3 regions of the Proteocatella sp. QWL-06 genome follow, and region 2 is predicted to be linked to each of the others. Evidence: a T-box and tRNA genes for the amino acid it is inferred to sense, from the RefSeq annotation. Region 2 holds a T-box; the other regions hold tRNA genes.
What was found. A T-box is a leader RNA that pairs with one kind of tRNA and senses whether it is charged. The one in region 2 lies ahead of argS (arginine--tRNA ligase), so its partner is inferred to be a tRNA-Arg.
Positions count from the first base shown of each region.

Region 1: it encodes a tRNA-Arg, which carries the amino acid that the T-box ahead of argS (arginine--tRNA ligase) is inferred to sense. The anticodon was not compared.
Region 3: it encodes a tRNA-Arg, which carries the amino acid that the T-box ahead of argS (arginine--tRNA ligase) is inferred to sense. The anticodon was not compared.

Region 1 is NZ_CM178755.1:886,783-894,834, forward strand. It holds gene AC4PGZ_RS04160 (TrmH family RNA methyltransferase) at 1-471, shown strand, start outside; gene AC4PGZ_RS04165 (thioesterase family protein) at 532-954, shown strand; gene AC4PGZ_RS04170 (transglycosylase domain-containing protein) at 1,008-3,479, opposite strand; tRNA gene AC4PGZ_RS04175 (tRNA-Arg) at 3,598-3,674, opposite strand; gene cdaA (diadenylate cyclase CdaA) at 3,857-4,699, shown strand; gene AC4PGZ_RS04185 (CdaR family protein) at 4,700-5,890, shown strand; gene AC4PGZ_RS04190 (phosphate butyryltransferase) at 5,899-6,801, shown strand; gene buk (butyrate kinase) at 6,819-7,892, shown strand; gene AC4PGZ_RS04200 (ATP-binding protein) at 7,914-8,052, shown strand, end outside.
Region 2 is NZ_CM178755.1:1,309,280-1,317,331, reverse strand. It holds gene AC4PGZ_RS06220 (hypothetical protein) at 1-187, shown strand, start outside; gene AC4PGZ_RS06215 (GNAT family N-acetyltransferase) at 237-515, opposite strand; gene AC4PGZ_RS06210 (TetR/AcrR family transcriptional regulator) at 574-1,197, opposite strand; gene AC4PGZ_RS06205 (DUF2156 domain-containing protein) at 1,345-2,250, shown strand; gene AC4PGZ_RS06200 (metal-sensing transcriptional repressor) at 2,405-2,671, shown strand; gene AC4PGZ_RS06195 (heavy metal translocating P-type ATPase) at 2,689-4,929, shown strand; T-box leader at 5,009-5,211, shown strand; gene argS (arginine--tRNA ligase) at 5,268-6,968, shown strand; gene AC4PGZ_RS06185 (hypothetical protein) at 6,932-7,759, shown strand; gene ung (uracil-DNA glycosylase) at 7,760-8,052, shown strand, end outside.
Region 3 is NZ_CM178755.1:210,952-219,003, reverse strand. It holds gene atpG (ATP synthase F1 subunit gamma) at 1-277, opposite strand, end outside; gene atpA (F0F1 ATP synthase subunit alpha) at 298-1,812, opposite strand; gene atpH (ATP synthase F1 subunit delta) at 1,839-2,372, opposite strand; gene atpF (F0F1 ATP synthase subunit B) at 2,360-2,866, opposite strand; gene atpE (ATP synthase F0 subunit C) at 2,919-3,188, opposite strand; gene atpE (ATP synthase F0 subunit C) at 3,269-3,823, opposite strand; gene AC4PGZ_RS01005 (F0F1 ATP synthase subunit A) at 3,863-4,585, opposite strand; gene AC4PGZ_RS01000 (ATP synthase subunit I) at 4,659-5,030, opposite strand; gene AC4PGZ_RS00995 (AtpZ/AtpI family protein) at 5,117-5,362, opposite strand; tRNA gene AC4PGZ_RS00990 (tRNA-Arg) at 5,722-5,798, shown strand; gene AC4PGZ_RS00985 (bifunctional 4-hydroxy-2-oxoglutarate aldolase/2-dehydro-3-deoxy-phosphogluconate aldolase) at 5,964-6,923, shown strand; gene AC4PGZ_RS00980 (PfkB family carbohydrate kinase) at 6,987-8,012, shown strand.

The sequences.
Region 1 (8,052 bases), 420 kb from region 2:
CTGAAGGCCATACTTTCGGGTGAGAGGATGAGAGTGGTGATATTTGACAGGATCCAGGATCCGGGGAATGCCGGTACTCTTATAAGAACGGCTGATGCAGCGGGCTTTGATGCGGTCCTGTATACAAAGGGAACTGTGGACCTTTTCTCTCCGAAAGTGAACAGATCCGCAATGGGGCTCAATCTTTCGGTGCCTGTGGCAGAGATTGATCTTGCCGATATTGACTATATGAAAGCGCAGGGATTTGCAATATATGCTACCGCTCTTGATGACTATTCGGTGCTGTATGACAGCGTCAGGTTTGATGACAGGACAGCCATCATACTGGGCAACGAAGCCAATGGCATAAGCGAGGAACTCCTCTCTGTGTCTGACGAAAAGCTCTATATTCCAATATTTGGAAAGGCAGAATCACTTAATGTCGGAATAGCAGGCGCAATAATTATGTACGAATCACTAAAAAAACAGTAGCTAGATCACGTCTGATAAGGTAAAATATATATTGTATATTTTATGAAAGGAAGTATGATTATGCTAAAAATGCCTGAATTTGAAATTGGGGGATCGATAACAATACAAAAAACCGTAACTGAGGACGACATCGCCAGCAATTATGGGAATTCTGAGCTTGACAGGCTCTTTGCAACGCCATCGCTTGTTGCGCTGATGATATCAGCCAGTACGAAGCTGATTGACGAAAAGCTTGATGAGGGACTTGTCACTATAGGCAAGGAAATCCACCTTGTACATGAAAAGCCTACTCTGCTTGGCCAGACCATAACTATAACTGTTACAGTGAAGGAAAGGCATGAGAATACCCTCAAGCTTGAAATGATAGCCTTTGACGAGATAGGAATCATAGGAAGAGGAAGCTTTGACAGAGTAATAGTGAGCAAGAAGGCCCTTATGAGAAAGGTATATGCAAGAGAAGCCATGCTTGAGATCAGGTTCTAATTAAGATCCTTTAAATATGTGCAAAAAAAGAGAGAGCTCAAAGCTCTCTTTTTTTATCCAAACAGTCCGTTTCCATCATCAGCTGGCGGTGGATTACCCTGGTCGCCATTTCCCTGATTATCATCGACTGGCGGGTTCTGCGGCTTGTCTGTCTGTCCTTCGCCTCCAGGATTGCCCTGGTTTCCATTGCCGTTATTTTCGCTGTTTATATATTCCTTATCATCTTTTTCTGCATTTGCCTTAGTCTCATCGTCCAGAAGGCCTTCTGTAACTATTGGTGCCTCGTGCTCCATGCATATATCTTTCGGTTCGGTTCCTGCTACAAATATCTCGCTTGCGATTTTTGTGCAGTACGGTCCTGGCTTGAGTCCGCTTTCAAGACATATCGAAGTCTGGGTTAGCCCTGAAGGAGCAGCAAAGTTTTTGGCAGGAAGTCCTGAGTGGACTCTGTTCATTATCCTTCCCCAAAGCGCAGATGGTACGTCACTGGATTTATTCATATCCTTTGGCTGGTCTTCACCTATCCAGAGAGCACTTGTGTAGTAAGGTGTGTATCCTGCGAACCAGATGTCTTTTTCATCGTTTGTGGTACCTGTCTTTCCTACTGTCACAAAATTCCTGACCCTGGCTCTTCCGCCGCTACCTCTGTTTACTACATCCTTCATTATGTCAGTCATTATATATGCATTCTGAGCTGTTGCAATCTGCCTTACTTCAGGTGTGTTCTCGTAAAGCACAGTGCCGCTCGTATTCTCTATCTTTGTAATGAATACAGGTTTTGTATATTTTCCTGAGTTTGCGATTGAAGCATATGCTGCTGTAAGATCAAGAGGCGTAACTCCCTTTGTCATACCTCCGAGTGTCATCGACAAGTTCTCATCATTTACTGCTGAGTTCATGTCTCTCGTCACTATTGTTGATATTCCCATGTTCTTCATATATTCAATCATTTTTTTCGTGCCTACTTTTTCAGCTACCTGAACCGCTCCTACGTTTGATGATTTTATCACAAGGTTTCGAAGTATAGTAGGGCCGTCATAGGTACTGAGGTTCTTTGGCCAGTATTCACCTTTTTCATCTTTTATAGGCTCATCCACTACTCCTGATCCTGCGGTAAATCCATTTTCAAGTGCAGGAAGGTAAACTGCCACTGGCTTTATTGATGATCCGGGCTGTCTTGGGTTAAGCGCTCTGTTATAGATTTTGTTTCCGCTAATCCCTCTTCCGCCCACGAGTGCTTTGACCTGACCGGTATACTGATCCATTATCACGGAAGCGACCTGTGGCTGAGGAATCCCATCCTCGTCTATCCAGCTTCCCGGGAAGTTGGCTGGATTGTTTACTTCTTCTTCAAGTATGTTCTGTATGCTGGTACTGAGAGTAGAATATATCCTCAGTCCTCCGCCATAAAGAATGTCATTTGCATCTTCAGCAGAGTAGCCTACGGATTCAAGCGCTGTCACTGCTTCTGCCTTTACTTTATCGGCAAAGTAAGAAGATATGTTAGACTGTTTTTTCTTTCCGAGCTTTATCTCCACCGGATATGCCACAGCTTCGTTGTACTGAGTCTCTGTGATATATTCGTTCTTGAGCATCATCTTGAGAACTATTTCCTGTCTTTCCTTGGAATCAGGGTTAAGGACAGCTTTTCTAGCATAGTAATCATTCTTTACAAGCTGGTTATGCTCAAGATTTGAAATAAGTCCATTTTTAAGAAGCCTGTCAAATACCTGAAGGTCTTCAGCTGTTGGCGCTGGGGTTTCACTGTTGCTTGGGATGAGGCTTACCTGCATTCCTGTAAAATCGTCATCAGGAGAAATAGGTGCTGTCACATAAGCTGAGAATTTGTAAGGATTCTGTGTGATGCCTGCTATCATCGCTGCTTCTGGAAGATTGAGCTCAGACACATCCTTGTCAAAATACACATGAGCTGCAGCCTGAACGCCTCTTGTTCCTCTTCCAAGACCTATGGTATTGAGATATGCATGAAGTATCTGATCCTTGCTGAGGACTTTTTCGATTTCAAGTGCATAATATGCATCTTTAAGCTTTCGAGTCCAGGTCTTATCCATTGTAGTATAAAGGTTTTTTGCAACCTGCATCGTGATTGTCGAAGCTCCCTGAGCAAGGCTCAGAGTCTTTATGTCATACCACAGTGCTCCGAATATCCTTTTGACGTCGACTCCGTTGTGCTCTCGGAATCTTTCATCTTCAACCGCAATTACTGCATTCTGAAGATCTTCTGGAATCTGAGAGAGCGGCACTATGCTTCGATACTCTCCATTTGAAATCTTTTCTATCAGAACTCCCTTGTCATCAAAAATAAATGAGCTTTCATCAAGCAGTTCCGATATTTTCGTAGGGTCTATCGGTTCAGCTGTCTTTACTACAATCAGAGCAGCTGCCACGGCAGTTATTCCACCTGCAAAAACTGCAAATGCAGTTATGAGCGATATCAGCCTGATGAAATTTATTTTTCTTTTTTTCTTTTTCTTATTTGGTTTTTTTTCTAAATCTTTGTCCATGTTCAGACCTCCTAATCCAATATATTATATCATAAATTTTCACAGGTACATAAATTATTTAAAAAAGTTACCATACTGTAATAAAAAAACCCTCCGCTGAACTGCAGAGAGCCTTTGCTGGTGCACCCAAAGGGACTCGAACCCCTGACACGCGACTTCGAAGGCCGCTGCTCTATCCAACTGAGCTATGGATGCATTATGAAATAACATATAATATGATAACATAAAACATAAAGTTGTGGAACAGGTTTATTCTAAATTTTTCCGTTATATCATAAATTAATGATTTAAATACGTATCAGAGCAGATAATAATTGCAATTTGAACAGTTAGTATTGAAAATTGTGTCCAGATATGAAATAATATAAAGATAAAACATGAAAAATAACAAGGGATGGAGGTGCCATGATATCATGTGGGAACTCAAGGATATAATAATGAACATCAGCATATTCGATGTGATAGACATAACAATAGTAGCTTATGTTTTTTACAATGTCTATCTTCTGATAAAAGAGACCAGAGCCGAGCAGCTGATAAAGGGCATCGTGGTACTTCTCCTTACCAGCAAGATATCTGAGCTCATGCAGTTTCAGGTAATACACTGGATATTAAAGAACACTATGACCGTTGGGCTCATAGCGCTCCTGATTGTATTCCAGCCAGAGCTGAGGAGAGCCCTTGAGCATATAGGAAGGACCAAGTTTCTTCTCAAATCGAGTGGTGAGGGCAGTGTTAATATCGACAAGCTGGTCCTTGAAATAATACACACAGTGAATTCCCTTTCGAAATCCAAAATCGGAGCGCTGATAGTATTTGAAAGAGAGACAGGGCTCAATGAGATCATACAGACAGGAACCCTTGTAGATGCAAAGATAAGCAGGCAGATACTTCGAAACATCTTCATACCAAATACTCCGCTTCATGATGGCGCGGTAGTCATAAGAGGCGACAGAGTTATGGCCGCAGGATGCTTTCTGCCGCTTACGGAGAATAACAAGCTCAACCAGGAGGTAGGTACGAGGCACAGGGCAGCGCTTGGGATAAGCGAAAAATCTGACTGTATCTCACTTGTAGTGTCTGAAGAGACGGGTGCGATATCTATTGCTGACAATGGAAAGCTCTTCAAGAACCTGGGCGAAGAAGAACTTGAAATTTACCTTAAGAGAAACCTTAAGAGGGACGATGAGAGAAAATTGTTCAGAAAAGGTGGTGAATAGATGCTGGATCATTTCAAAAACAATTTTAAAATAAAGCTGTTTTCAATCATATTCGCTTTCATAATGTGGGTATACGTAATGTCCGAGGTGGATCCTATTGTAATCAGGAGCTTTGAGAACATAAGCGTAGAGACTGTCACTAACATAGATGAGATAAGAGACAATGGACTTACGTTCGCGTATGGCCAGGATTTTAATGTAAAGGTTGATTTCAGGGCAAAAAGATCTGTACTTAATGAATATATCAGAAATGGCGTCACTCCAAAGGGAGAGATATACGATCCAAAGGAAGGGACCAATATGATGCAGGTGGTCATGGATGCGCCAAGAGAGATAGAGTACAGCCTTAATCCGCTTCAGATAGAGGTGGTGCTTGAAAGGTCTGTTGTAAGCATGAAGAACATAGTAATAAATACAGAAGGCAGCCTCAGGACGAATTATGTGATAGGGCAGATAAAGCCAAACAGAGTAGGACTTTATGTCGAAGGGCCGCAGTCTCAGGTCGAAAAGGTTATGAATCTGTCAGGAACAGTAAAGCTTGAGAACAATGATTCAGATTTCAGCACGAAAATAAACCTTGTTCCACTGGATGACAGAAACAATATAGTAGAAGGCGTAACGATACGCGAATCATCAGTCATTGTAGATGTCGACGTTGACAAGACCAAAAATGTACCTGTAGAGCTAGTGTTTGTTGACGATCAAGGGCAGAAGGTACCAAACAGCTCATTCAGGGCCGATGTTGAGAACGTGAGGATACAGGGAAGTGCGGATGCAGTTGATGCAGTGAAGTCTCTGAAGACAGTTCCTGTAAAGATATCCGGGTTCAATAGGGTTGCAGGAGTTTCATATGAGCTTGAAAAAACAGCTGAACTGGTTTATTCGGTCGAAAGAATAAAAATAAAAGAGATACAGAGCGAGCTTGAGGAATATACTCTCATGATGCCGCGCGCCGGCATAACGCTCACGGGAGAAGCAGATGCAGAAGCGATAAAGAGCACGCTTCCGCCAGAAACGGAGATAAAGATAACTGCAGGCAGAGAATATTCAGACAGGATAAATCCTGATAATATAAGAATATTGATTGACAATAAGGCAGCACAGGAAAAATACAAACTTCAGTACGAAGTTGATTTTCCGATTTTCAGCATTAAGATCACTCCGGAAGTGGTCACTATAACGGAAAATTAGGAGGAAATATGAAAAGTTTCAACGAAATCATGGAAAAAGCAAGACAGAGCGGTCCAAAGCGAATTGCAGTCGCATGCGCCCAGGATGCTGATGTCCTTAAGTCTGTAGACATGGCAAATGTCGCAGGAATTGCAGATGCCACTCTTGTTGGTGACAGAGAAGCAATAATTGATATTTGCAAAAAACTGGATATAGACTATAATAAATATGATATAGTTGACGAGCCGGATAATCAGCTTGCGGCTATGGCAGCGGCAAAGCTTGTATCAGACAAAAAAGCTGATATTCTAATGAAAGGGCTGGTTGACACTTCAGTGGTACTTAAGGCGGTTCTAAACAAAGAGCTTTCTCTGAGGACAGGAAACCCTATAAGCCATGCGGCAGTAGTTGAGATTCCAGGATATGACAGACTGATGTTTGTCACAGATGCAGCCATGAATATAAGCCCTGACCTTAATACCAAGGCAGCAATCATAAGAAACACAGTAAAGCTTGCAAATGCTCTTTATATTGACATGCCAAAGGTTGGTGTGGTATGTGCAAAGGAAAAGGTAGACGAAAAAATGCCTGCAACGCTTGATGCTCAGTCTCTCGTTGAGATGAACAGAAGCGGTGAGATAGATGGATGTATTGTCGGAGGACCATTCGCTCTTGATAATGCGGTAAGCGAAGAAGCCGCACATCACAAAGGAATCAAGGACCCGATTGCAGGAAAATGTGATATACTGTTGATGCCTGATATTGAAGCTGGTAATGTGCTTTACAAAGCAATTTCCTACTTTTCAAAATCAAAAATCGCCGGTATAATACTTGGCGCATCCAAACCAATAGTGCTTACGTCAAGAGCTGACTCAGAAGAGACAAAGATGTATTCTATAGCACTGGCTGTATTATATTCAAGTAAATTCTAACAATTCGGAGGAAAAAAATGAAGGAGTACAAGGTTTTAGCAATAAACCCGGGATCTACATCCACAAAAATAGCAGTATTTTTGAATGAAGACCTGATAATGGAAAAAACACTGAGACATTCGACAGAGGAAATTCAGAAATATGACAGCGTTTTCGCTCAGAAGTCATTCAGGAAAGAGGTTATAATCGAATCTCTTGTCGAGGTTGGAATCAGCCCTCACAGCTTTGACGCCATAGTAGGAAGAGGCGGACTCCTCAAGCCTATGGAAGGCGGAACCTATGAAGTAAACGAGGCTATGATAGCAGACCTTGCAAGCGGAGAAAGAGGAGAGCATGCCTCAAACCTTGGAGGAATAATCGCTAAGGAAATTGCTGACATGGCAGTTGTTCCGGCATTCATAGTAGACCCTGTAGTTGTTGATGAGATGGATGATATAGCAAGAATATCAGGTATTCCGGAGATAGAGAGAATATCAATTTTCCACGCTCTTAACCAGAAGGCTGTTGCGAGAAGATATGCAAAGAGCATCGGAAAGAGCTATGAAGACATAAATGTTGTCGTGGCACATCTTGGCGGAGGAATCTCTACAGGAGCTCACAGAAAAGGCAGAGTAATAGATGTAAACAATGCGCTTGACGGAGAGGGAGCATTCTCACCTGAGAGAGCAGGAAGTCTTCCTGTTGGCCAGCTGATAAATATGTGTTATGATGAGAAATACACAAAAGACTATCTTAAAAAGAGAATAAAAGGAAACGGCGGACTCGTTGCATATCTAAACACAAACGATGCAAGAGAAGTCGAAGACATGATAAAAAAAGGCGATGAAAAGGCGGCGCTTATATATGAGGCAATGGCTTATCAGGTTGCAAAGGATATCGGAGCAAGCGTTGCAGTTTTAAGCTGTGATGTTGATGCAATAATCCTTACAGGTGGAATAGCATATTCAGAGATGATGACAGGCTGGATAAAAGACAGAGTGTCAAAGATGGCTGAGGTAGTTATATATCCTGGAGAAGACGAGATGATAGCACTTGCTGAGGGAGCGCTAAGAGTTCTAAACAAAGAAGAGGAAGCAAAAGAATACGTTTAACAGAGAGACAATGAGGTCAATATGCTTAAAGATGACAAGAGAATCAGGATAATCGTGGGTCATTATGGAAGCGGAAAGACTGAATTCGCCGTTAATTATGCCATAAGGCTCTCAAAAGAGATAAGAGAGCAGAATGCAGCAAACGGAGAATCAAGAAAAG
Region 2 (8,052 bases):
AACTGATCCTGCTGAAGATATCTGTGAGAGCTTCACGGCTTTTATCCTGAGCGAAAAGCCGGTTGATAACTCAGAGATCGGCCGAAAAATCAGCTTTTTTTATGAATATCCAGAATTTGTAGAGCTGCGACAAATAATTAGAAGCAATATCATAAATTTGGCAGAAGCTGAAGAAAAAGTTGCATAGATAAAGAAAGAACCAGTTTTCATATGAATTCTGGTTCTTTCTTTATGTTTTACTGTTCAGCCAAAAGATTGCTATATTCTTTGTTTTTTTCAAACCATTTTACAGCGTAAGAACATGTTGGAACAGCGTGCTTCCCATTTTTTACAAGCTCATCTACCACTGTCTTCATAAGTTCTCCTGCTATTCCCTTACCCTGCAGCGAAGAATCCACGAATGTGCGGTTTATATTTACCGTGGTGTCGTCAATGTCTCTGTAAGTAAGTTCTGCAAGAAGCTTTCCATTTTCATCCTCAAAGTATATGCGGTTTTTTTCAATTTTAAAATCCATTTTCGTCCTCCTTGTCAATTTAAAATGTAAAAATAAAAGAAGATCATATAAGAACCAGTTAAGCCTGATGTTTATGAATTAGAGGCATTATAGCGCTGGTAATGATTTTTTCGATATAACTCTTCTCAATTATCCTGCCTGTAATTATAAGCTGGTAGAAAAGCATTGCAGGTCCGATATCAGTAATCATATTCAGGATATCTTCATCAACATCACTTCCAAGAGAAAACTGTATGGCTTTTTTAAGGTTGCAGCAGTTTTTGGATATCGGGTTGAGATTTACAAGTTCTGCAAGCTCTTTATCACGGCTCAGTGAAGTAGCCACCGAGAGCATGACTTTCTGTCGGATTTCGTTGCCTATTCCAAAATACTTTGACAAAAGCTCACAGAGATATTTGCTAAGGTCATCCTCGCATTTAGAGTATTCGACATTGTCTTCACAGGGAGAGATATATGACATGGCATCGGCTACAAGATAAGGCTTTGACTTCCATCTTCTATACAGAGTCGCTTTACCTGCTCCAGCCTTCTGAGCTATGGCTTCTATGGTGACTGACTCATAACCAAATTCAGCAATCAGCTCAAGCGCTGCATTGAGTATAACTGGGTCTCTGGACTTATCGATTGGGCGTCCAGGTTTTAATACTTCTTTGTTCTCACATTTATTATAAATATTCTTCAACTTTACACTCCATATCTAAATTTTATATTATACTGTAAGTATACAACGAATGACATTATTTTTCAAGATAATTAGACAGATGCGTTTCAAAACTATTGCGTTTCGTAAATGACTGTGATATAATTTTAATATAACAAGGAGGATTTTATGTTATTTAAAGAAATCAGCATTGATGCGAAGACAGAACTTGACCCATTTTTTGAAATGGTTGATTATGAGGCCTGTGAATATTGTTTTACTACGCTATTCATGTGGCAGCATGTATATAAGACTCATTACCATATAGACAGTGATTTTGCGATAATAATGGCAGAATATGAGGGCAATGCCTTTTCTATAATGCCACTTGCAAAAAAAGAGAACCTTCTCAAAGCTGTGGATTATGCCATAGATTATTTTAAGGAAAGCGGAAGCAGGATATATTTCAGGGGTATAACCTCTGATGTTCTTAACCTGCTGAAACAGAATTACCCTGAACGGTTTGTATATACAGAGGAAAGAGACCTCTTTGACTATATTTATGATGGAGAGAGTCTTAGAACTCTTGCGGGCAAGAAAAATCAGAAGAAAAGAAACCATCTGAATTATTTTCTCAAAGAATATGAAGGAAGATTCAATTACAGGTTACTTGATTCAAAAGACTTTGATGACTGCTTGAAACTCATGGTGACATGGGCAGAGACAAAGGAAGAAAGCGATGAATTTGATGAGGGAATGGATGATGAATCAGAAGGAATCAGGAAGATATTCGAAAATTATGAGATTCTCAGTGACAAGCTTAAGATAGCAGGAGTTTATATTGATGGAAATCTTGAAGCCTTTACGATTGGAGAGATGCTGAACGAAGAAATGGTGCTTGTCCATATAGAAAAAGCAAATCAGGAAATAAGAGGACTCTATCAATTTATAAATCAGCAGTTTATTTTAAATGAATTCCCGGATTCAAAATTTGTAAACAGGGAAGAAGATCTGGGGATAGCTGGACTCAGAAAGGCAAAGCTGTCATATCACCCATTGAGATTTGTTGAGAAATACAGTGTAAATGAAATATAAATATAAATCTAAATCTGCAACAGTGAGACAATCATTATTCACTGTATGCAGATTTTTTTATTCACTGTATGCAGATTTTTTTATTGACATAAGGATAATATATGATATCATAAAGATATACACCCCCCTGGGGGGTAGTGAGGAGGGTGATCTGATGAATGATGCAAAAAAGCAGGCGATGAGCACGCTGAAAATAGCCAGAGGACAGATAGAAGGAACCATAAGAATGATAGAAGAAGATCGTTACTGCGTAGATATATCAAACCAGATTATTGCGGCGCAGTCATTGCTTAAAAAAGCCAACGTTCAGATTCTGAAGCAGCATATAGAACACTGTGTTGCAGAAGCTTTTGCTGAAGGTAACGGAAAAGATAAGCTTGACGAAGTGATGACAATACTTTCAAAACTTATAGACAGGTAGAAACGGAGGATGTACGGATGAAAAGAGAAATGCTTAAACTTGAGGGAATGCATTGCGCAGCATGTGCAAAATCAATTGAGAAAGCGACAGGAAAACTTGATGGTGTATATAGCTCAAATGTGAATTTTGCTACTGAATATCTCAATATAGACTATGATGAAAACACTCTTGACCGGGAAAAGATAATTTCAACTGTAGCAAAACTTGGGTTTAAAGCTGTATATGAAGAAGTAAGGCATGCAAATGAGGAGCAGTTTTTAAAGAAGAAAGATGAAGAGATTAAGAAATTATGGAGAAAATTTGTCATATCGGCTGTGTTTTCAATACCGCTTCTATATATTTCTATGGGCACTATGTTTGGGCTGGCGGTTCCGAAAATTATATCTCCTGATGTAAATCCGCTGAATTTCGCAGTTATTCAGCTTATTCTGACTCTTCCGGTAATGATATGTGGACGAGATTTTTATGCTGTAGGCTTCAGGTCGCTTATCAAACGAAGTCCCAACATGGATTCGCTTATTGCGATTGGAACATCCGCTGCTTTTCTGTACGGAATCTATGCGGTTGCAATGATATCTTCAGGGGATCATCATTACGTCCACAGCTTATATTTTGAATCTGCTGCGGTGATACTGACACTTATAACTCTTGGAAAATACTTTGAGAATGTCTCAAAGGGAAAAACCTCGGAGGCTATAAAAAAATTAGTTGGGCTTACTCCCAAAACGGCACGGATACTCGTTGATGGCAAAGAAGTTGAAATCGAAGTTAAGGACGTAAGAGAGTCTGATGTTGTTATGGTAAGGCCTGGTGAAAGATTTCCTGTAGATGGAGAAGTTACAGAAGGAAAGACTTCGGTTGATGAATCGATGCTTACCGGCGAAAGTATCCCGGTTGAAAAAAATGTTGGAGATAAGGTTTACGGAGCCAGCATAAATAAGAATGGATTTGTGAGATACAAGGCAACAAGAGTGGGTCAGGACACTGCCATAGCTCAGATAATAAGGCTTGTAGAAGAGGCGCAGGGCTCCAAAGCACCAATTGCGAGACTTGCGGATATAATATCAGGTTATTTCGTCCCTGTAGTTATCGTTCTGGCGCTGTTGTCAGGGCTCGGATGGTATATGGCGGGCGAAGGGGTAAGATTCTCACTTACTATTTTCATATCTGTACTTGTGATAGCCTGTCCGTGCGCTCTTGGACTTGCAACACCTACAGCGATAATGGTAGGCACCGGGAAGGGAGCGGAAAACGGAGTTCTCATAAAAAGTGGCGATGCTCTTGAAACTGCTCATAAAGTAGACACTGTAGTCCTTGATAAGACGGGAACTATAACTCAAGGGAAACCGGTTGTGACCGATATAACAGTTTTTGGAGATTTTGATGAGAACACCATACTTCAGCTTGCTGCATCTGCAGAACATGGATCTGAACATCCACTTGCTGAAGCCATAATAAAGAAAGCTGAAGAGCTGGGCCTTGAACTGAAAAGTTCTCAGGATTTCGACGCTATATCAGGGTTTGGCATAAAAGCTGTAATTGAAGAAAAATCGGTACTGCTCGGCAATATAAAGCTTATGAGAAATAACGATGTGAAGCTGGAAGGGTTTGAATCGGTTTCGGAGAAACTTGCAATTGAGGGAAAAACTCCAATGTACCTTGCAGTAAATCAGAAAATAGCAGGGGTCATTGCAGTTGCTGACACAGTAAAGCCAAACAGCAGAAGAGCCATAGAAAAGCTTACTAGCATGGGAATAAGCGTTGTAATGATAACCGGAGACAACGAAGGAACAGCAAGAGCTATAGCAAAGGAAGTAGGAATAGAAAGGGTGCTTTCGGATGTGCTTCCCGCAGATAAGGCGAATGAGGTTAAGAAGCTTCAGAAGAGTGGAAGCATTGTTGCGATGGCAGGTGATGGGATAAACGATGCTCCGGCACTTGCTCAGGCCGATGTTGGTATAGCTATAGGCTCTGGAACCGATGTTGCCATGGAATCTGCTGATATAGTGCTCATGAGAAGTGATCTCATGGACGTTGCTACGGCCATACAGCTAAGTCAGAGTACTATAAGGAATATAAAGCAGAATTTATTCTGGGCATTTGGATACAATGTAATAGGAATACCTGTTGCCATGGGAATCCTTCATCTTTTCGGAGGTCCTCTCATGAACCCGATGTTTGCCGGAGCGGCAATGAGTCTGAGTTCGGTATCTGTCGTTTCAAATGCGCTTAGACTGAAAAGGTTCAGACCTTATTAAAAAACATGATAGCGATTTACAATAACCTATTGATTATCGATTGGAAATATGATATACTAAATCAGTATGTATAGTTAAATATTTTCCTGTGAAGAGATAAGTAAATATTAAGATTTCCTTATAGAGAACCAAGGATGGTGGAAGCTTGGTAGGATAGAATTTTGAATAGAAACTCTGAGGATGCTTTAATAAATAAAAAGTACGAGTCATTCACGTTATAGAATATAGAGTGGGTATTAAATACCAAGAAGAGTGGTAACACGGGAAAGTCTCGTCTCTTTATATATAAAGAGACGAGTTTTTTTATTTATAAAATGTGATAACTTGAGGAGGTAAAAATGGATTTTAAGAATGAACTTGCAATTATTTTAAATAATTATTTAGAAAATCTTGCCATGGAAGATATATTATCATTAATAGAGATTCCGCCAAATGTGGAAATGGGAGACTATGCATTTCCGTGTTTCAGACTGGCCAAAGAATTCAGAAAATCCCCTAATCAGATAGCTTTGGAGCTTGCTGAGAAAATCGAAAAACCGGAGTTCGTGGGTGAAATAAAAAATCTTGGCGGATATGTTAACTTTTTTCTGAACAAAAATGTATGGGTAAGCGATGTAATCGGAAGCTGCATAGCAGAAGGCGAAGAATTCGGAAAGACGGGATTCGGTCAGAACAGAACCACGATAATCGAGTATTCATCTCCAAATATAGCAAAGCCGTTTCATATAGGACATATAAGAACTACGGTTATAGGTCATTCTCTTCACAGGCTGTATAAATTTATGGGATTCAATACGGTTGCCATAAATCATCTTGGAGATTATGGAACGCAGTTTGGAAAGCTCATAGTAGCTTATAAGGCTTGGGGAGACAGAAGCGTCATTGAAAAGGATCCAATAAATGAGCTTTTGAAGCTTTATATAGAGTTTCATGACAAAGCTGAAGAAAATCCAGAAATGGAAGATCAGGCAAGAGAGTGGTTCAAAAAACTGGAAGATAAGGATCCTGAAGCAACTGAGCTTTGGCAGTGGATAAGAGACGTATCACTAAAGGAGTTCAATAAGGTTTATGAAATGCTCGGTATAGAATATGATTCTTTTGCGGGAGAAAGCTTCTATTCTGACAAGATGCCTTCGGTAATAAAGCAGCTTGAGGAAAAAGGGATACTTCAGGATTCGCAGGGAGCGAAGATAGTGGACCTTGAGGAGCATGGGATGCCGCCAGCGCTCATAATGAAAAAGGATGGATCTACACTATATATAACAAGAGATATAGCGGCAGCGCTATATAGAAAAGAAACATACGATTTCTACAAAAACATATATGTGGTTGGAACCCCTCAGGAGCTTCACTTCAGACAATGGAAAAAAATCGTTGAGCTGATGGGCAATGAATGGGCGAAGGACTGCATACACGTTCAATTCGGAACAGTATCACTGGAAGAAGGAACGCTTTCTACGAGAAAAGGAAGGGTGGTTTTCCTTGAAGATGTCCTCAACAGGGCAATTGAAAAGACTAAGGAAATCATAAAGCAGAAAAACCCGGATCTCGAGAACATAGATAATGTCGCGAAGCAGGTAGGTGTTGGGGCTATTGTTTTCCAGGAACTTTCAAACAGCAGGATAAAGGACTATCAGTTCTCTTGGGAAAGAACTCTCAGCTTTGAGGGCGAAACAGGTCCGTATGTTCAGTATACACATGCGAGATGCTGCTCGATACTGAAAAAATCAGGTTTTGAAGTTACTGGCGATATTGACTACAGTCTGCTCTCAAGTAATGAAGATGTAGTTGAGATAGTAAGAGTGCTTGATTCTTTTGAAAGTGTTCTTCTAAGAGCTCAGGGAAAGAATGAACCTCATCATGTAGCAAGATTCGCTCTTGATCTTTCTCAGGCGTTCAACAAATTCTATCATGACAATCACATACTGAACAGCGAAGAGGATTATAAAAGGGCTTATGTAGCTGTGGTTTCAGCAACAAAAAATGCGCTCAAGAATGCAATGTGGATTCTTGGAATGGAAGCTCCAGAAAAAATGTAGATATGGATAGAAAACGGATTTACCAGAATATCGCAGAATTTGGAAATAAGGATATAGTGTATATGATCACAAGATCATTATTTCCAGTTGAACAAGATCTTGAAGTAAAAGTAGATGCAAGAAGGCTCTCTGACGAGCTGGAGCTCTACAGATACTTTTTGAATAAAGGGAAAGGCAGCATAATGTCGGCGCTAATGCCACTGATATTATCGAACCCAGTCTATGAAAAGGCTGTAAAGAACACATATGATTTGTATGAGCTAATAAGAAAGAAACTTACTCTTAAAAACAGAATTGGAATTAATCTCCTTGTATACCGTGTTTTTTCAATTGAAGATCCGGATATTGTATTTTCAAAGATAAATATGACAGGGGGCACCAGGGAAGAGGAAGTGGAATTTCAAAAAGCTAAGATTGATATAATATTAAATAAAATTTCCATTGAGGATGCTATTATTGATTTTATTGAAGAAAAACAGATAGAAATGAACCTGGGACTGCTTCAAAGATTCGATGAAGATATTATTCATGAAGATGACTATTTATTTAAAATGTCACTTTACTTTCAAAAAATATGCCTTTTCCAGATTAAAAAGAAGCCATATATTGATAAAATCAATATGAGCAAACTGTTCAGTTCAGAGTTGGACAATGTATATACGTCTCCGCTTATAGGGGAGTACGTAATCAAGAGTAAGAAGAATGTTGAAGGAATAACGACAATCGCCTTGAGTGCAAAGATGGGAGAACTTGAGCTCTGTTATAGAAATGCGGACAGAGAGGTATCCTGAATGAACAAGCGTATAGAATATATTGCAAGGTCATTTGCTCTTGAAAGCGTAAAGCCGGGATGGAAAGAACATATTTTTGATGAGCTTAAAGAAAGCTACTTTTTAGATATGTTGACATATCTTGATGGGCAGTACATGAAAAACACAGTATATCCTCCGAAAGAAAAAGTGTTTGAGATTTTTCGGAGAATAGATATTGACGATGCCAAAGTGATTATACTTGGGCAGGATCCATATCATGGAGAAGGGCAGGCCAATGGCATGTGCTTCAGCGTCTCATCAGAGGTCAAAAA
Region 3 (8,052 bases), 1.1 Mb from region 2:
AGCCTCCTGCAAGCCCTCTGTCACCTGCTATGACAATGAAGAGTGAGTTTTTTATCTCTCTTTCCTTTGTATACACAGATTTGAGCGACTTGGTATTGTCCAGAACCTTTTGAATCGTTTCCTGTAGAATGTTGAAATATGGTCTGGATTTCTCAACTTTTTCTTTTGCTCGTCTTAGCTTTGAAGATGAAACCAGCTCCATGGCTTTTGTTATCTGCATTGTACTTTCGACACTCTTGATTCTTCGCTTTATGTCCTTCATACCTGCTCCGGCCATGTGCTTACCTCCCTCTGAGTTTATCTTGTCTCGTTAAATTTCTTTACGCATTCAACGATGGCATCTTTAAGTTTTTCTTCATTCTCTTTTGTAAGGTCTTTAGTCTCTAGTATGCTCTTTGCTATTTCAGGCCTTACTTCGTCCATGTAGCTGTAGAGCTCCATTTCAAACTCGCGTATGTCTGATTTTGCTATATCCTTCAGATAATTGTTGTTTACCGCATACATTATCATAACCTGTTTTTCAACCGGTACCGGAGATGAGTTAGGCTGCTTTAGCACCTCAACTATTCGCTCTCCTTTTGCAAGCCTTGATTTCGTATCCTCATCAAGGTCTGATCCGAACTGCGCAAAAGACTGAAGCTCCTTGTACTGTGAGTATGCGAGCTTCAGAGTTCCTGCAACTTTCTTTATGGCTTTTATCTGAGCATTTCCTCCAACCCTTGAAACCGATATACCCGGGTTAACCGCCGGTCTTACTCCGGAGTTAAACAGGTCACTCTCAAGGAATATCTGTCCATCTGTTATTGAGATTACGTTCGTAGGAATATATGCAGAAACGTCTCCCGCCTGCGTCTCTATGATAGGAAGCGCTGTAAGTGAACCCGCTCCTTTGTCATCAGACAGCTTTGCCGCTCTTTCAAGCAGTCTTGAGTGAAGATAGAAAACGTCTCCCGGATAAGCCTCACGGCCCGGTGGTCTTCTCAGAAGCAGTGACATCGATCTGTATGCTACCGCGTGCTTTGAAAGGTCATCATATATGCACAGTACGTGTTTTCCCTGATGCATGAAATGCTCTCCCATAGCGCATCCTGCATATGGCGCAAGATACTGAAGCGGCGCAAGCTCAGAAGCAGTTGCCGCTACTACTATAGTGTAGTCCATGGCACCATTCTTCTCAAGCGTGTCAACAAGCTGTACAACCGTAGATCTCTTCTGTCCGATTGCAACATATATACAGATTACGTCTCCACCCTTCTGGTTAAGTATCGTATCTATAGCGATTGTGGTTTTTCCTGTCTGTTTGTCTCCTATTATTAGCTCTCTCTGTCCTCTTCCTATAGGTATCATAGAGTCTATGGACTTGATACCCGTCTGAAGCGGCTGATGCACTGATTTTCTTTCTATGATACCAGGAGCCTGTGTCTCAACCGGTCTGAATTCAGTGGTCTTTATGTCTCCTTTTCCGTCAATAGGCTGTCCCAGAGCATTCACTACTCTTCCGAGCATAGCTTCTCCAACTGGAACCTGAACAACAGTACCTGTTCTCTTTACAGTATCGCCTTCTTTTATTTCTTCGTCAGTTCCCAGAATAACCGCTCCAACAGTTTCGGCTTCAAGGTTGAGCGCCATCGCATACTCGCCGTTTGCAAATTGAAGAAGCTCACCCGCCATACATTTTTCAAGTCCGTGGATTCTTGCAATACCATCTCCTACGAGTATAACAGTGCCTACATCCGAAACTTGAAGCTTCTGACTGTAATTCTTTATCTGTTCTTTTATAATAGAACTTATTTCTTCAGGTCTAAGATTCATCTATTTTCACATCCCTTGCTACTAGTTTATTTGCTTATTGCCGCCTCCAGGTTTCTGAGACGATTAAGCACTGTTCCATCGATTTCCTTCTCACCAATCTTTATCAGCATTCCCCCAAGGAGGTCCTGATTTATTTCATTCTTGAATATAACTTTTTTGCCAGTTTCTTTTTCGAGCTTTTCGACAAGCTTCTGCTTCTGAATATCTGTCATAGGTATAACAGTAAAGGCCGTCGCTTCTACCATGTTGAAGTGCTCAAGCCTGAGCTTCTGATAAAACGAGCTCACTGCCTCTACCACACCTGTCCTTCCGTTCTCAATCAGAACCTTCAGGAAGTTTTCAGATATGCCTGACACTCTGCCTCCAAAAGCTTTTTCTACGAGATCTATCTTTTCCTGCTTTGAAACAAGCGGAGTGATAAAAAATTCATAGAAATTCTTTTCAGATTTCAGTATGCTGACAATAGCTTTGATTTCATCGCCTGTCTCATCAACACGCTCTTCTTCAACTGCAAGATCAAAAAGGGCTCTGGCGTAATTTTTAGATACTAGCTCGACCATCTCTCATCACCTATTTCGTTTATGACTTCATCTATAAGATTTCTGTTTGTATCTGCATCGATTGTCTTATTGATTATTTTACCAGCTGCCATTACGGCTATGCTCGCAACCTCGCCTTTTATCGATTTTGAAGCATTTGCTTTTTCAAGTTCAATGTCCTTGTGAGCCTTAACCTTCATTCTCTGTGCATCTTCTCTGGCTGCATTTACAATCTCCTCAGCCTTTCTCTCCGCATGTCTGGTTGAGTTTCTTACGATTTCTCTTCCTTCTTCATGCGCAAGTTCAAGCTTTCTGTTGTATTCCGCGCTGAGTCTTTCCGCTTCTCTGTTCTTCTCCTCTGCGGTATCTATCGATTCCTGAATGCTGTTTGTCCTCTCATCCATGAATGCCTTTACAGGTTTGAACAGAAAGTGTCTAAGTGCAATAAAAAGAATAATTGTATTCGTTATATTGAAGATAATCTGCCAAACATTTAACTCTATCAATCCTGCCATAAATACGCCTCCTTCCTTTTAATGGCTTTTCATCCAAATTCCGCCGTATTTATTATCCCAGTAATTTTACAAGTGGGTTTGCAAATAAAAGGATAAGCGCTATAACAAGTCCGTAGATACCTGTTGTCTCCGCTACTGCTGCTCCAAGAAGCATAGTCTTGATTATATCTCCCTGAGCCTCAGGCTGTCTTCCAACTGCCTCAGCTCCCTTACCTGCTGCATATCCCTGTCCTATACCAGGTCCTATACCTGCGATCATCGCAAGACCCGCTCCAATTGCTGAACATGCTAATACTAATGCTTTTCCTGTGATAGGTTCCATAATTATTTTCCTCCTGAATTTTGAATATTGTTATATTGTAAATTCCAATTTTTCATACAAAATATATTTTTAATCATAAACTACAAAAGATTCATTAACGGGTTTGCAAAAAGCAGCACAAGCGATATTACAAGAGCATATATTCCTGTAGTCTGCGCTACCGCCTGACCAACGAACATAGCTTTCATTATAGAGGACTGAAATTCCGGTCTTTTTCCGACCCCTTCAGCTCCCTTGCCTGCTGCATATCCCTGTCCTATACCAGGTCCTATGCCGGCTATCATGGAAAAACCTGCTCCTATGACTGACGCGGCCAGAACAAGCACGGCGCCGTCCTGTGAGACTACGGGATTTCCAAAGAGCAGTATCAGCGCTACAACAAGAGATAATATCCCTGATGTTTCGGCAACTGCAGCTCCAAGAAGCATTATCATGGTTGTTTGCTTTGCAGTTTTTGGATTTTTTCCTACTGCCTCAGCTCCTTTTCCAGCTGCAAATCCCTGTCCAACTCCCGGACCAATACCTGCAATCATTGCAAGCCCGGCCGCAATGGCAGATGCTCCAAGTATAAGCGCCTTCCTGTCAAAAGAAACCAGCCAGTATAAAAATCTGCTTATAAAATCCATTTCTTGCATCAAAACACCCCTTTCTTCATAAATTTTGTCTCATCCATCTTAATCCATAGCACCAGAAACAAATACCATTGTAAGCATCGCAAAGATAAATGTCTGAAGCAATCCGGAAAACATATCAAAGTATACATGCAGTACAGCAGGTATTCCCACCTGGAATATTGGAATATCTATGCCAAGCAAAGCTGTCGTAAGCGATGCAAGAGCAGAATATACCAAAGCCATTATTATGGACCCGCCGACTAAGTTTCCGAATAGACGAAATGACAAAGATATTGGGGTTGCAATCTCTCCAATAAGATTAATTGGCATAAGCAGAATAAACGGCTCCGTGAATCCCTTAAGATATGAGAAAAGTCCTTTTCTGCGTATTCCATTGAAGTGAATCAGGAAAAACGTTATAAGCGCCAGTGCAAGCGTCATATTAAGATCTGCTGTTGGCGGCCTGACTCCAAGAAGTCCAACGAGGTTCGCAAAGGCCAGATAAAGCATCAGAGTACCAATATAAGGTGCAAATCCGACTTTGTCTTTTCCCATAGTATCCTCAGTAAGCCCATACACAAGTCCAACAAGCAATTCTACGACATTCTGCATACCTTTGGGAATCCTGTCAAGGTTTCTGGTAAGAATAATTGACCCTATTATAAGCACCGCCATGATTATCCAAGTTGTAGTTATAGTTTCGGTTACAGGCACTCCGCCAATAAAAGGGATATTTTCACTTATCGTAAATTTAATTTTTGCTCCAAATCCTCCATCACCCATTAGTAATCCTCCTTTCCCAGTTAATTCATAAATTCTTTATATTAATACTCTGCTGTTAACGAGTAATAATAACTTACTTCAGCCCGTCAAGTATTCCGGAAATGACAATCGAAAGCTTTATGCTCGAAAGTCCGAGGATAGTTCCCACCACGTTTATGTAATCTGCCTTGATTGATATGAAGATCACAGCGGCATATATGACAAGCCTTATTATATATCTGGTACCTGCATATACCTGCGCCTTCTCAGGCGGAAGATTTACAGCTCTTATGACCGCAGATGACAGAAGCTCAAAGCAGAGTACCGCTATCAGCAGTCCAAACACTATTCCAGTTACAAATGCTGTCCATCCGTCATATAAAACCACTGACAGCGCTGCTACTGTTGCCATTAGAAATATGGCATTTCTGACTATTTTAAGTTTCGTTGCAAATAATTCATCCATAATATCTTTCCAATTCATTGTCTATTTTTTATCAAAAATGAGGTCATATCATAATTAACTAAATTTAATTTATATTTAAATAACAGCTATTTTTTACCATTGTTGCCACTTTCGAAGTAATTTCTTAGAATTTTGTAAATATTCAAAAAACCAGCTGAAATACCCAGTAAAATGGCAATTATCATTACCCAGTCACCAAGACCATACTTCTCGATGAGAGCGTTTGCCGCAAACATGCAAAGTCCGACAGGAGCGAGAATCATTATGCCCATCTGCGTTACTAATGCAAGATTCTTTCCAATATCAACAGTTTTTCTAGGATCTCGCTTCACAAATTTTCCCCCGGTCTCTTAATTACTGATCACGTTCGCATTTTGAATGAACGACCTAATCTATTATCATTTTTTATAAATTCTTAAATTTTTCGCTATGAAATAATATTACTATATACGATTTAAAAAGTCAATTTAAAATATCTCCATTTCAGAATATTCTAAACTATTTTTAACTAATAGTTACTTTATTGGTGATATTTTCAAATTATATACACTTTGCATATGGAATTTTATCACACATTTTGTTATTTTTTTATCTATCATTAAGAATAATATAATAAAATCCACATTTAGGCAATCCTTATGTTGACAATTCCTGATTTTTTGGTTAAAATCTATTATGCACGAACAAACACGCACCTATAGCTCAGGCGGATAGAGCGACAGTTTCCTAAACTGTGCGTCGGAGGTTCAAGTCCTCTTAGGTGCACCAATACCAGAAACACCATTTCCTTTTTTTTAGGATATGGTGTTTTTTTTGTGCTTGACATTTCATGAGAAAAATATATAATTGAATTATAGTTTCATGATGTAATAATGAGTTTCATATCATGAAACATTCGGATCCTATTCATATATATAGAAGGAGAACTCTCATATGAACCCAGTATTAGAAAAAATTCAGCAATTAGGAATAGTTCCAGTAGTAGTACTTAACGATGCCAGTGACGCGTCACCGCTTGCGAAGGCACTGTGTGACGGAGGCCTCCCTTGCGCAGAGGTTACATTCAGAACTGAGGCCGCGGAAGAAGCAATAAGGATAATGTCTCAGGAATTTCCAGAAATGCTTGTAGGCGCAGGAACTGTACTTACTACTGATCAGGTAGACCGCGCTGTTGCAGCGGGGGCAAAATTTATAGTCAGCCCAGGACTCAACCCTAAGATCGTCAGATACTGTACAGAAAGAAACATTCCAATCACTCCAGGGACATGCAATCCAAGCGATGTAGAGCTTGCCATAGAGCTTGGTCTCGAAGTTGTGAAATTCTTCCCTGCCGAAGCTTCGGGTGGACTTGATATGATAAAGGCAATGTCAGCACCTTATACAAATGTAAGATTCATGCCAACAGGCGGCATCAACCAGAAAAACCTTACTACATACCTCGATTTCCCAAAGATAATCGCATGTGGAGGAAGCTGGATGGTAAGTGGTGACCTGATAAAGGAAGGCAACTTTGACAAGATAAGAGAACTGACAGAAGATGCTGTTCATTCTATGCTTGGTTTTGAGCTTGCACACATCGGGATAAACTGCGAAGGCGAAAGCGAAGCTGATGAAGTTACAGGCGCTTTTGGAAAAATGTTTGGATTTGAAAAAAAGACAGGTAACAGCTCAATATTCGCCGGCAGTTTCATAGAAGCCATGAAAAGCCCATACCTTGGGAAAAACGGTCATATAGCAATAAAGACCAGATATATCGACAGAGCAGTATATTACCTTGAATCACAGGGTTTTGAGCTTGATATGGACACTGCGAAATACAAAAATGACAAATTGACTGCAGTCTACCTGAAAGCCCAGGTTGGAGGATTTGCTATCCACCTTGTTCAGAAATAACAGCAGAACTATATATGAATACACAATGAATTCTATTATTATATAAAATCGGAGGAAAAATAAATGTCTAAAAAGGTCATCACATTCGGAGAGATAATGCTCAGGCTTGCACCTGAGGGATACTACAGATTTGTTCAGGCAGACAGCTTTGGGGCAACATATGGCGGAGGAGAAGCCAATGTGGCAGTTTCTCTTTCAAACTACGGACTTGACGCACACTTTGTAACAAAGCTCCCAAAGCATGAGATTGGACAGGCAGCGGTCAATTCACTTAGAAAATACGGTGTAGGCACTGATTTTATTTCAAGAGGCGGAGACAGAGTTGGAATATATTTCCTTGAAAAAGGCGCATCACAGAGGCCTTCAAAAGTAATATACGACAGAGCGCATTCTTCAATATCGACTGCAGAAAAGAGCGATTTTGACTGGGCCGAGATATTCAGTGGCGCGCATTGGTTCCATTTCACAGGAATAACTCCTGCGCTGAATGACAGCGTTGCTCAGATATGCCTGGATGCGTGCAAGGCGGCAAAGGACCTTGGCGTTATGATCTCATGTGACCTTAACTACAGAAACAAACTCTGGTCAAAGGAAAAGGCCGGCCAGGTGATGGGAGAGCTTTGCAGATATGTAGATGTATGTATTGCCAATGAAGAAGATGCTGCAGATGTATTTGGAATACATGCGGCAGATACAGATGTGACAAAGGGCGACGTGAACCACGAAGGATACAAGGATGTCGCAAAGCAGCTCGCTGACCGTTTTGGATTCAGCAAGGTTGCAATAACTCTTCGTGAATCAATATCTGCAAACGACAACAACTGGTCAGCGATGCTGTTTGATGGATCAGAATATGTTTTCAGTAAGAAATATCCAGTTCATATAGTAGACAGAGTCGGAGGTGGAGACAGCTTCGGCGGAGGACTTATATATGCTTGCCTTAACGACTATTCATCAAGAGATGCAATCGAATTCGCAGTTGCGGCATCTTGCCTTAAGCACGCTGTAGAAGGTGACTTCAATCTGGTATCTGTGGATGAGGTCAGAAAACTGGCAGGCGGAGATGCTTCTGGCCGCGTTCAGAGATAATTCAATACAGTTTTAATAAGCGATAACCTTCCTATAATAT